Regions from separate parts of the Secundilactobacillus sp. MJ173 genome, predicted to be linked through region 3. Evidence: predicted binding sites of a transcription regulator. Region 3 holds the regulator's gene; each other region holds the start of a gene.
The links. The regulator Rex, encoded in region 3, represses fermentation and respiration genes when NADH is low (regulators of the CRP and FNR family bind a similar motif). The targets are predictions, from matches to a motif close to TTGTGAANTANTTCACAA.
Positions count from the first base shown of each region.

Region 1: a site for Rex is predicted at 1,597-1,614, ahead of AC6H04_RS07040 (glycerol dehydrogenase). Genes of this name have one in related genera too.
Region 2: a site for Rex is predicted at 1,989-2,006, ahead of AC6H04_RS03895 (NAD(P)H-dependent flavin oxidoreductase). Genes of this name have one in related genera too.
Region 4: a site for Rex is predicted at 1,628-1,645, ahead of pdhA (pyruvate dehydrogenase (acetyl-transferring) E1 component subunit alpha). Genes of this name have one in related genera too.

Region 1 covers NZ_BAAKGN010000043.1:878-4,050, reverse strand. Annotated here, with positions in the region: gene AC6H04_RS07045 (ECF transporter S component) at 1-86, opposite strand, end outside; gene AC6H04_RS07040 (glycerol dehydrogenase) at 343-1,449, opposite strand; gene AC6H04_RS07035 (NUDIX domain-containing protein) at 1,634-2,386, shown strand; partial or broken gene AC6H04_RS07030 (LPXTG cell wall anchor domain-containing protein) at 2,545-3,173, opposite strand, start outside.
Region 2 covers NZ_BAAKGN010000023.1:37,281-40,453, reverse strand. Annotated here, with positions in the region: gene AC6H04_RS03905 (ABC transporter ATP-binding protein) at 1-154, shown strand, start outside; gene AC6H04_RS03900 (ABC transporter permease) at 147-929, shown strand; gene AC6H04_RS03895 (NAD(P)H-dependent flavin oxidoreductase) at 1,001-1,864, opposite strand; gene AC6H04_RS03890 (LysR family transcriptional regulator) at 2,105-3,031, shown strand; gene AC6H04_RS03885 (type 1 glutamine amidotransferase) at 3,072-3,173, shown strand, end outside.
Region 3 covers NZ_BAAKGN010000060.1:100,374-103,546, reverse strand. Annotated here, with positions in the region: gene AC6H04_RS09525 (ABC-F family ATP-binding cassette domain-containing protein) at 1-687, opposite strand, end outside; gene AC6H04_RS09520 (redox-sensing transcriptional repressor Rex) at 936-1,574, shown strand; gene groES (co-chaperone GroES) at 1,857-2,141, shown strand; gene groL (chaperonin GroEL) at 2,201-3,173, shown strand, end outside.
Region 4 covers NZ_BAAKGN010000003.1:51,005-54,177, reverse strand. Annotated here, with positions in the region: gene AC6H04_RS00430 (DNA-directed RNA polymerase subunit epsilon) at 1-113, opposite strand, end outside; gene AC6H04_RS00425 (hypothetical protein) at 369-890, shown strand; gene def (peptide deformylase) at 988-1,545, opposite strand; gene pdhA (pyruvate dehydrogenase (acetyl-transferring) E1 component subunit alpha) at 1,842-2,957, shown strand; gene AC6H04_RS00410 (alpha-ketoacid dehydrogenase subunit beta) at 2,960-3,173, shown strand, end outside.

The sequences.
Region 1 (3,173 bases), on a different contig from region 3:
ACCACCGTCACTTGAATAATAACAATACTGAACGGTCCCACGGGGATATACCCTAAAAACGGGACCATACTCTGAATAAAAACAATTGCGATAAATAACGATAGGATTGAAATGCGGTAAGCGCGACTTTGCGTGTTAATGTTGTTCCCCTCCTCACATGGCTCATCTAATTTGCCTATTTAGAACGGCTATCATTTTACCGCGATTAGTGGCATTTAACAATCAATAAGTGACAGCCATTCAACGACTGAGCATCACAGTCCTATCGGCCATAAAAATACCATGATTTTCACCGCTTTTGACGGCTGAAAACCATGGTATTTAACGGTTATTTTAATATATTTAAGCTAAACCCTGAATTGCCCGACTATACGCATTTGCGCCCTTCATCGCGGCCACCACGTCCTCTGGGGTAACTTCAAATGGCATTTCAGACATGGTATCTGCTGGTGCAGTTGCAACTTGCCCAACTTGCAACAGTTCGTCATCCGAAACGTCAGCGATTCCTAAGTCAGCAAAAGTGGTTGGTAACCCTAAGGCTAAATCAAATTCTAGATAAGTATTGATGTCGTCGGTATCGCGTCCTTCAAGGAAGAGCTGCGTCAACGTTCCGAAGGCTACTTTTTCACCGTGGGTCTTCTCGTGAAGCGCTTCGTTAGACAACGATGTCAACCCATTATGAATAGCGTGAGCAGCCGCTAAACCGCCACTTTCAAAACCAACACCACTCATTAAGGTATTGGCTTCAATAATCTTGTCTAGTGCAGGAGTGACAGCGTGAGCTTCCGCTGCGTCCAGCGCCTGAGTCCCATAATCAAAGAGTGTTTCTTCACACTTCTCAGCAATGGCATTACCTACCAGGGTCTGTTTAGCGTTCAGCATGGTCTGACCGTTAGCTTTGGCCACCGCTTGTGCTTCAACGTTGGTTGCTAAAGCGTCCGCAATCCCGGAAGCTAATAGGCGCGCCGGTGCATTGGCAACTAGCTGAGTATCAACCAGTACTAGGTCAGGGTTCTTGCTGTAGAAACGGTACTTCTCAAAACTACCGTCTGGCGTGTAAATCACCGACAACCTTGAACATGGCGCATCCGTAGAAGCTAGTGTTGGCAAAATGGCCACTGGCAACTTGAGATTATCAGCAATGGCTTTAGCTGAATCCAATGTCTTGCCACCACCAAGGCCAATAATCAAGTCAGCACCGAAGTCCTTGCCGATTTCCGTGATCCGGTTGATTTCTTTTTCGGATGCTTCACCCTTAAAAGTCACCTTGTGAACATCAAACTTTTGCTGATTCAAATAATCGATAAAGGCTTTACCCACAATTTTGTAAACGGTGGCGTCTGCCATTACGACGGGCTTGGAACCTAGCTTGTGCAATGCCTCAGCACTGTCGAATAAAGCGCCGCTACCCTGAACATACGTTGATGGACTACCAAAGATCTTTGTCATCAGTGATTACCTCCAATATTTTATTGACACCACCATTATAAACCATATAGGGCTTTGATGTATGCGTTTTCACAGTTCCTTGTAAAAATCGATTTAAATAAAGGTAAATACTTTATTTTTAAACTTTTTAAAGTAGAATAAAGGTAGTAGTTAAAAAAGTAACAATATCTTGGAGGAAAGACATATGGCAAAACAATTTACAATCAATATCACAAACATAATCTGGAGTTTTGACCGTGAAAATCACCAAGTTAATTTGTTACTCGTCAAGCGAACTGATCAACCCTTCGAACAATACTGGGCGCTGCCTGAAACCGTGATGCGAACGGATGAAAGTGCCGATGAAGCCGCACTGCGCTTAGTCCGTGAAAAGATCGGCTTAGAATTAGCTGGCTTTCATACTGAACAACTAGCCACTTTCACTCACCCAGAACGAACGCCGGGCCAACGAACCCTTTCGTTAGCCTACATGACTTTCTTACCAGAAATGCCTCATTTGGTCCCAAGTTACGGCGCCAGTGACGCTCGCTGGTTTAGCATGGGATCGGACGGCGATCAAAATACTTTTACCAACGGTCAATATCAATTTTCGACCACACCAATTACGGTTCAGACTGATTATTATGCTGCGTTGTCAGAGCGTGAAGCTGATCCACAGACGTTCCTGGCCTTCGATCATGATTGGATCCTCAAAATTGCTTGTGACCGCATCACGAACAAATTGGATTATCAGCCTAACATTCTGTTGATTTTGGGCTCCATGTTCACCCTTAAACAAGCACGTCGGGTGTTTGCTATTTTTAAGCATATCAAGTTGGAAGATATCGATAACTCCAACTTCAAAAAGAACCATCGGCATATCTTTGAGATGGTGGGAACAGCGTCTCAGAATCGTCCTGGTCGTCCCGCAAAGGTTTTTCGCCTTCGCTATCTTTAATACCATAATTGAGTTTAACCGGTGCACGTGTTGTACCGGTTTTTCATTTTCAACCGTCATTAATTTCAACCCAAAAAACGGCTTACCAACATCCCCTTCAGGATATTGATAAGTCGTTTTTGTGTGACTTAGTTCACGTTTTTAAAACTCAATGACGATTACTCATCATCACGTTTCTTACGCTTGAAGCCAAGTGCAGCCAATAATCCAAGTAGGCTCAGGCCAAGGGTTGCACCCGCAGCACTCTCATCTTCGTTTGTCTGTGGCAATTTACCTTGCGCATCTGTCTGCTGAGTCTGGTCAGAAATATGACTATCCGTACCAGCTACAGCAGTTTGATGACCGCTCACAGCTTGACCTTGCGCAGCAGTAGTATTCATGCCGGTATTGCCAGTTGAACCTGTCGAAGAACCACCAGTCGTTGTTTGACCGTGAGTTGATTCAGTTCCAGTTCCTTTGTCGACGCCTGTTGTGGTGTTGTCGCCACCATTGGTTGGTGTTTCTGGCGTCGTCGTGCCCGTTCCAGTACCAGCGCCAGTATCAGTGGCAATTGAATTGTCACCGCTGTTGTTATTTGGCGTAACCACAACGTTCACTGCACCACCATGATCAACAGTTTCAACAATGGTGTTGCTAGTTGTTTGATGGGTCAATTGGATACCATTCGTTGGCTCATTGTTAACCAACGTTGTGCCACCAATCGTCGTTGTCCCACCTGGCGCAACCGTCTGACTAGGCAAGCTTGGTTTGCCATTTGGCGTTTCGGTAAAGATCGCATTACCCGTCT
Region 2 (3,173 bases), on a different contig from region 3:
CGATACCAAGGGTGTGGTTCACCGCTTGATTCAATCCTATCGTGAAAGTGGGGTTACCGTGCTGTCTGTCACCCACGATGAGTCGGAAATTGCGGCTGCGGATGATTTGATGAGGATCCGTGACGGAAAGATCGAGGTGGCTGCTCATGAATAATTTAATTGTCAGTCCCACAGCGTTAGCCTTCGCGGTTATTCTGGTTGTGATTGCCTTAGCGATTAACTTAAAGGAAAAAATTGGCCTGGAACGCGATATGATCATTGGCGTGATTCGGGCGGTCATTCAACTGACGGTGGTTGGTTACGTATTGACCTACATCATTAAGGTCAATCGAATTTGGCTGACAGGCTTAATGGTGGCAATTATTATCTTTAACGCCGCTTTGAACGCGAATAAGCGAGCTAATGGCATCCCTCACGCGTTTGCCATTAGTCTGTTAGCGATTGCCACTGCCACATTGATTACGATTCTGTTGCTGGTTATAGCGGGTGCGGTGCGGTTTACGCCTAGTCAAATCGTACCCATCTCGGGGATGATTGCTAGTAACGCTATGGTGGCTATTGGACTGGCTTACCGCAGCATGAATACCAGTTTCCACGATCAGCGGCAGGGCGTGCTGGAACGACTGGCCCTCGGTGCTAATCTGAAGCAGGCTTCCAAGCACATCGTTCAAATGGCGATTCGGACGGGGATGGCACCGACGATTGATTCAGCCAAAACGGTGGGAATCGTTAGTTTACCTGGCATGATGTCGGGTTTGATTTTTGCCGGCGTTGACCCCACCAAGGCCATCATGTACCAAATCATGGTCACCTTTATGCTGTTAGCGGCTACTAGTATTGGTAGCGTCATTGCCTGTTATCTGGCCTATCCGCGGTATTACAACAGTGATATGCAATTGAGAGACAAATCGTCAAATTCGGCTAAATAAGCTGATAACATAAAAGCAGCTTTACCATTCAGTTAGTCGCTGATAGTAAAGTTGCTTTTATGATTGAAAGCTTAGTTTTCCACTGGTACACCTGCGTTAAGGCGGTCCATGATCACTGAAATGGGTTCAATCTTCTTGATTTGTGAGATACCTAATCCAAATGAGGCATAACCCTTAGTGAGGTCGCCTTCAAGCATGCCAATCCGCATACCATCACCAGCAGATGAGGCTTTGGAAATTTCTTCCCGGCTTGCTCCCTTGTTATCCATTTGAACTAACTTATCTGGTAATTCGCCTGGTAAAGAACGGTAATAGGCTGGAAGTGTTCGGTACATCACCAGGTCATCCGCATCTGCTTTGAGTGCTAGTGCTTTGATATTTTCAGCCAAACGGCTTTCTTCAGACATCATAAAGGCAGTACCAGCATACAGACCCTCAGCACCAAGCGCAAAAACGGCCTTAGCGGTTCGTGCATCCACGATACCGCCAGCTGCCATCACGGGCATGTCGTTAGCAGCATCGACAACCATTGGGACAGCTGAAAGGGTACCGATAACCTTTGTAGGGATAGTGCCACCTTCATCAAAGCCGGTGGCAACGAAGATATCGACGCCAGCAGCTTCAGCCTGCTTAGTAATTTCAACTGTGGGTGTGATGGGACGAAAGACAACGGTAATCCCGGCTGCTTTAACTTTAGTTACTTGATCAGCATTAAAATCACCAACGCAGATGGCAACGGGAACCTGCTCATCAATCATGAGTTGAAGGGTTGGTTCGAAGAAGGTGTCATTTGGGTTATTAGACATTGCCAAATTTAAGCCAAATGGTTTGTCGGTTAATTGACGGGTTTTCCGAATTTCGTTACGGGTGCGTTCGATGGTTTCGTCCAGTGAACGGGTAACGGTTGTTTGGCCAGCGTTAAAACCAATAACCATTACTAACAGCAGCAACTAATTTAGCGTCAGTTAGCCAAAGTAGTGGGCCTTGAATGATTGGCTTTTCAATCTTCAAAATTTGAGCAACACGATTCGTCATGATTATTCACTCCAGTTATAATTTTTGTGATACAATTCACTTACAGATGTTATTATAGTGGCAGAAACCGAAACTTGCCATTAACTATTAAAATGAAAATTATTACTAAATAGATATAATTTTAAATAAGGAGGTTTGTCATGAGCACCCATCGAACATTATTGAACATCTTAAAAACGGTTGAATACTCACAAACTTTGTCGGACGTTGCTAACCGGCTGTTTATTAGTCAGCCCTATATTAGTAAATTACTTAAAGAATCTGAACAGGAATATCACGTCACTTTGGTCACTCGTACCAAGCCCATCGAACTTACTGATGCCGGGATTATCATGATTAATGGCTTACAGGCAGTAGTAGATGAAGAAAACCGACTTAATGAAAGCTTACTGGCACATATTAATCAGGAGAACCAGCCGATTCAAGTTGCCGTAACTGATCCGTTTTTGAGCGACATCGTAACGGATGGGTTGTCCAAGTACTATGCAGCGCATCCTAACCAGCCGATTAATATTAAGCTGTTAAACGATGTACCAGTTAGCAGCCAGATTGATACTAAAAATATCGATATCTTTGTCGGTAAGCGTCTGCTCGATACCAATTTTAAACAAATTCACGTTCCTGACCGACAATTGTGCTTTTTCATTTCGAGCCATTGTAATTACTACGACCCTGACAGACTCTATCAAGACTTTGAGTATGACTCAATTAAGGCGTTGAAGACTCATTCATATATTGGCTTCGCGGGTTATGATGCTTTTCAACGTTACGTGAACCTGAGCTTTAAAAAGGAAGATGTGGCGTTGTCGACCGCTCTAACTGTGCCAACGGCAGCGGATGCCCTTAGAGCTGTCGATCATATTCCTAACTCGGCGACGGTAACCACGTTATATACTGCCGAAAAGGTTTTTCCAGAACGGAATTTTAATTTAATGCCACTACCAGCAAACATACTGAGTCTCGCCTCAACCATCAATTATCGCGATACAGCGGATGACGCGTTTGTCAATATTGCCCAATACATTAAGCAGTTACTGCAAACCCACGATCATTCACTAATGGTATGATGATATCAATACTTCCAATTTGAAATGAAGGTCGTTATTAATGAGAATAAACGTTTTACAGCACACACCAAGTGAAGGCCCAGGCAGCATTATTGATTGGGCGGCCAACCGGGGCCATGAAGTCTATATTTACCACCCGTAT
Region 3 (3,173 bases):
CACCAGTCGATCCAAAAAATAACGGTCATGAGAAACAATCAGTAGGGCACCCTTATAAGATTGAATATAGCCTTCAAGCCAAGTTAAGGTTTCAACGTCCAAATGGTTAGTAGGTTCATCCAAAACTAATAAATCACGTTTTTCGAGCAGTAGCTTAGCTAACGCTAACTGGGTTTTTTGTCCGCCAGACAATTCGTTGATCGAGCGTCCATAATCCTCTTCGCCAAATTCGAAACCGTGTAGAACACCACGAATTTCTGCACGGTAGCCGTAACCATTGTTATTTTTGAAGGAAGTTTGCCGTTGATCGTAAGTTTTTGAAAGTTGTTCAAATTGTTCTTTATTATTAATCACTTCTGGGTCGCTCATCCGTTCTTCCAAACGGTGCAGTTCATCTTCTTGATCCTGAAGTTCTTGGAAGACACTGGCCATTTCTTCCCAAATTGATTTATCAGAATCGAGTCCGGTATCTTGAGCTAAATACCCAATGGTCATGCCTTTTTTGTAAATAATTTGCCCCTCGTCCGGAGCGTCAATACCCGTAATCATGCGGACCAGAGTCGATTTACCAGCACCGTTTCGACCCACGAGAGCCACCCGACCGTGTTCAGGGACATCTAGGTTGACATTATCAAAAAGAGTATCCGCGCCGAACCGGCGTGTTACTTGTTGGACCTGTAATAACATGTCGTATCAGCTGCCTTTCTATTGTGAAACTATTCTACCATTAATTAGTGAGATACTGATAGGTTTGGTAAAATGTTCATGGATTTTTTATTGAAAATTATTTCACAAATCGCCCCAATATGCTACAATTAACTAGAATGATGTTTTCACAAACTTATTTATTTTAGAAATTCGCAATTATTTTGATGATAAAAGATTCGTTTTCTAAGGTATTTTTAATTAGGTAAATTCACAAGGAGGAAGAGAAATTGGCAGAAACAAAGATTCCGAAGGCCACTGCAAAACGATTACCGATTTATTACCGCTATCTCAATATTTTGCATGATTCTGATAAAAATCGAGTATCATCAACAGAACTTTCAGAGGCCGTTAAGGTTGATTCGGCCACGATTCGTCGTGACTTTTCATATTTTGGTGCACTTGGAAAACGAGGATACGGGTACGATGTTGATAGTTTGTTAAAGTTCTTCAAAAAGATTTTAAATCAGGACAAACTAACTAATGCTGCGCTTATTGGTGTGGGTAACTTAGGAAATGCCCTGCTGAACTTTAATTTTCATCAGAACAGTAATGTGCGGATCAGTGCGGCGTTTGATGTCCGCCCAGATTTAGCAAATACCGTTCAGAGCGGTGTTCCGATTTATCCCATGTCGGAATTACGTAAGCAGCTAGAGGATCAGCAAATCAAGATTGTGATTTTGACGGTTCCAGAATCAGTTGCTCAAAACGTCACGGACGATGCCATTGCGGGTGGCGTTCGTGGGATTCTTAACTTTACGCCATTACGAGTATCCGTGCCAACAAACGTACGGGTCCAAAACGTTGATTTGACTAATGAACTGCAAACGTTGATCTACTTTTTAGATCATTATAATGAAGAAGAGTAATTATTTGCAAATGCGAGAATAGCGACTTGCTGTTTTCGCAGGTAAGTATTCAATACTTAATTAAATGAAGTGGCTCGATTATCAGTTGATGTACTGGTAGTTGAGCCACTTTTACTTTTGTTAGGAAACCGAAGACAATGTAAAAGATTTAGTAAATCGTGCTTTTTTTAGGTAAATGGCTTGCATTTGGGTGGGAATAATTTTATAGTATTAATTGTGATTAGCACTTATGTTAGATGAGTGCTAATAGTGCTAAACTTTATATTTATTGGAGGGATTCAAGTGTTAAAACCATTAGGAGACCGTGTAATTTTACAAGCACAAGAAGAAGAAGAACAGACTGTTGGTGGTATCGTACTAGCAAGTAATGCTCAGGAAAAACCACAAACTGGCAAGGTTGTTGCCGTAGGTAGTGGCCGTGTGCTTGACAATGGTGAAAAGGTTGCGCCAAGTGTTAAAGAAGGCGACACTGTCTTATTTGATAAATACGCAGGTACTGAAGTTAAGTATAACGGTGACTCATATCTCGTTGTCCATGAAAAAGACCTAGTCGCAATTGTCGACTAATTAAGAAGTAACTGGACTAAAATTTTAAACTAAATTATTTTATGAGGTGAAGTAAAACTATGGCTAAAGAACTTAAGTTTTCTGAAGACGCTCGGTCAGCAATGCTTGCCGGTGTTGATAAGTTAGCAGATACAGTTAAAACAACGATTGGTCCCAAAGGTCGTAACGTGGTTTTGGAACAATCATATGGTAACCCAACCATCACTAACGATGGGGTTACGATTGCAAAGGCTATTGAATTGTCAGATCACTTTGAAAACCTTGGTGCCAAGTTAGTTGCTGAAGTTGCTTCAAAGACTAACGACATTGCTGGTGATGGTACCACCACTGCAACTGTTTTGACGCAAGCAATCGTTAACGAAGGTATGAAGAACGTGACTGCCGGTGCTAACCCAGTTGGTATCCGTCGTGGTATTGAAAAGGCTACTGACGCCGCTGTTAAGGCTTTACATGAGATGAGCCACAAAGTTGCCACTAAGAGCGATATCGCTCAAATCGCATCTATTTCTTCAGCTGACCAACAAGTCGGCGATTTGATTGCTGACGCAATGGAAAAAGTTGGTAACGACGGGGTTATCACCATTGAAGAATCTCGTGGTGTTGATACTAGCTTGGACGTTGTTGAAGGGATGCAGTTTGATCGTGGTTACATGTCACAGTACATGGTTACCGACAACGATAAGATGGAAGCTAACTTGGACAACCCATACATTCTGATTACTGACAAGAAGATTGCTAACATTCAAGATATCTTGCCATTATTGCAATCGGTTGTTGAACAAAGTCGTTCACTCTTGATCATCGCTGATGATATTACTGGTGAAGCATTACCAACACTTGTTTTGAACAAGATGCGTGGGACCTTCAACGTGGTTGCTGTTAAAGCTCCTGGCTTTGGTGACCGTCGTAAGGCACAACTTCAAGATATTGCCGTATTGACCGGTGGTACTGTTATTACCGATGATTTGGGCTTGAACTTGAAGGATGCTACGCTTGAACAACTTGGCCAAGCAAACAAGGTTAACGTTACTA
Region 4 (3,173 bases), on a different contig from region 3:
GCAACTAAAGCACGTGCTTCAACTTCCGTGGCAGCATCGATATAAAGTGATTTCGTATCCTCACGTTTAGGGTTACGAATCTGGTCTTCTTGATAGTAAACTTTAAAAATCATAGTAAAATTGTCTACTTCCTTTCTATAGTTACAGTGAATTACTGTATTGATCGCTAACCGATCTTTTATTTGTACCGAACGTCTCGTTGTTAATGAACAACAGTTGCTAATATATTATCATATATGAATAAAATTGTATAGTTTTCCAATCGGGCAGAGGATGGCAGTACAGCGTGCTTTCACTCTGGTTTCCGCAGAATGCTAAAGCTGAAATACAAATTGTGTTAGTATAAATTTAAAAGGAGTGTGGTCGTCATGGATCGAACAGTTACGATTTTAATTGCTGTGGTCATTGCAATTGGTTTATATCTGCTTATTCATCGCATGATTGTAAGCCGCAACACTAAAAAAGCGCAAAGTGCAGCACTTGGACAGACTAACGTAGCGGTTAAGGCGGCACTTCAGCGTTTGGCGGATGAACATTTTATTTCAAGCCCCGCAACTGTTTTGGACGCTAGTATTATTCCTGACGGTTGGGGTCGGGGGGTAATGGCGTTTGAGTACTTGCTTTTGATCGACCAGGTTACCGATGATCAACTGCCGATTCTCAGGCAAAGACTGAACCATATCCTAGCTGAATTTTGTCAGGATCATCAAATTGCTTCGGTGGTTGAGCCAGGCGAGTCGGCGTTTTTGGTAACGGATGTCTGGCGACATACTCAACGTATCCATCTTGGAGTTGCCTACCTCGTCAATGAAGCTACTATTGAGTATATCCAAGATTTACACCGGTTGGATCCTAAGACGAAACCCAGTGCAACAAACCAACATCATTAAAACTAGCAAAAAACAGCTTACTGAAACGTGCCAAATGGCTAATCAGTAAGCTGTTTTTAGTTTAACTTAATGTGAAACGTCCGAACGATGTCACCGTTTATTCGAACATGATGGTATCATCGCTAACTTCGTAAGGATGATCCTTATTGATATGATCATAAAACAAAATGCCGTGTAGATGATCGATTTCATGCTGACAAACAATCGCTGGATAGTTCTTAAGACGAACCTTGTGTGTTTCGCCTGTGGTGTCCTGATAGCGCAAGGTGATCCGGTCATGACGTGGCACGAAACCAGGCACTTCTTCGTCTACTGACAAACAGCCTTCACCCTCGGTTAGCGCACCGTCTTGAACGGAATGGCTAATAATGACCGGGTTAATAATGACGTCGGTAAATGGTGATTTGGCGCCTTCTTCGGCTGGGACAAGAACTGCGGCCATCATTTTTGAAACACCAACTTGCGGGGCAGCTAAGCCAACGCCGGCACGCAAACCATATTTTTTACATAACTCTGGATCCTGGCTGACTTTTAAATATTCCATCATATCATCAGCCAACTTTTGATCCTCCTCTGATAGAGGGAAACTAACTTTAGCAGCCTCTTGTCTGAGGACAGGATCGCCGTCTCTGGTGATGTCTTTCATTAAAATCACGAAAATTACCTCCGAAATTGAAAAAACAAGTGCTCTAATAATTAATTCTAGCATAATAGGATGCAAAAATGAAATTAAAAAAATGTGAAAGAAAACACAAGCATTTTTTCAGAAAAAGGGATTCCAATGCTCATGGGCAACTTGGCAATTTTTGCGTTTTAAAAGTAATGAAAGGGCTTGCATGAATTGTGAAAGCGTGGTAATTTAAGAGTGTAGTTGAGAAAAGCAAACGGTTTCAAAACTATGAAAGTGGTTTTGAAACTGGTTGCATACAAACGGAAAGGAAAGTGTTAGTTATGGCGAAGAAAACTGGGCAAGTAATTGATTTCGCATCAATTAAAGCCACGATGAGCGATCCGTATAAGAAAACGTTCCAAATTGTGGACAAAGACGCGAAGATCGTGAATCAAGAACTTTTCGATACTTTTTCAGATGATCAGTTAGTTGATTTTATGAAAAAGATGGTTTGGGAGCGTACATTGCATGAACAAACAATGAACTTCTCTCGTCAAGGTCGTTTAGGCTTCTATGCCCCGACTTATGGTGAGGAAGCAAGTGAAATGGGGTCAATCGCAGCATTTAAAGACCAAGATTTCCTGTTCCCTGCCTACCGTGACTTGCCACAATTAATTCAACATGGCGCTTCAGTAGCCCAAGGCTTCTTATGGTCAAAGGGTAACGCAGTTGGTGATGATTATGGTGAACAACGTAACTGGTTCCCACAAATTATCATCGGTGCGCAATACGTTGAAGCTGCCGGCGCCGCATTAGGTATTAAGAAGAACGGTGAAAAAGATGCCGTATCATTCGTATATACCGGTGATGGTGGTACTTCGCAAGGTGACTTCTACGAAGGTGTTAACTTTGCATCTTCATTCCAGGCTCCTGCTGTATTCATGGTTCAAAATAATGGCTGGGCAATTTCAGTTCCACGTTACAAGCAAACTGCTGCTGAAACCTTAGCTCAAAAGGCCGTTGCATCTGGTGTTCCATCTATTCAAGTTGATGGGATGGATGTTTTGGCAACTTACATCGCTACTAAAGAAGCACGTGACTTTGCTGCTGCTGGTAACGGTCCAGTCTTGGTTGAAACCTTAACTTATCGTTATGGTGCTCACTCAAGTGCTGGTGATGATCCTAGTCGTTACCGGACTAAGGATGAAGAAAAACCTTGGTTCGACGCTGATCCTTTGATCCGTATGCGTAAGATTTTGAGTGACAAGGGATTATGGTCACAAGACCAAGAAGACAAACTTGTTGAGGAATACAAAGACAGCTTCAAAGCATCAATGAAGGAAGCTGAAAATACACCTACACAATCAGTTGTTGATATGTTGAAGACGACGTTCGAAGAACCAACTCCACAAATCAAAGCTGATATTGCAAGATTCGAAGCAAAGGAGTCGAAGTAACCATGGCTAAATTAACTTATATCAAAGCGATTACAGATGGTTTAGACGTTGTTTTAGGCGAAGATCCCAAAACGTTGATCTTCGGTGAAGACGTTGGTAAAAATGGTGGTGTGTTCCGTACTACCCAAGGTCTGCAAGACAAGTATGGTGAAGACCGGGTCTTCGATACACCATTAGCTGAATCAGGGATTTTAGGATTATCAATTGGGTTAGCTG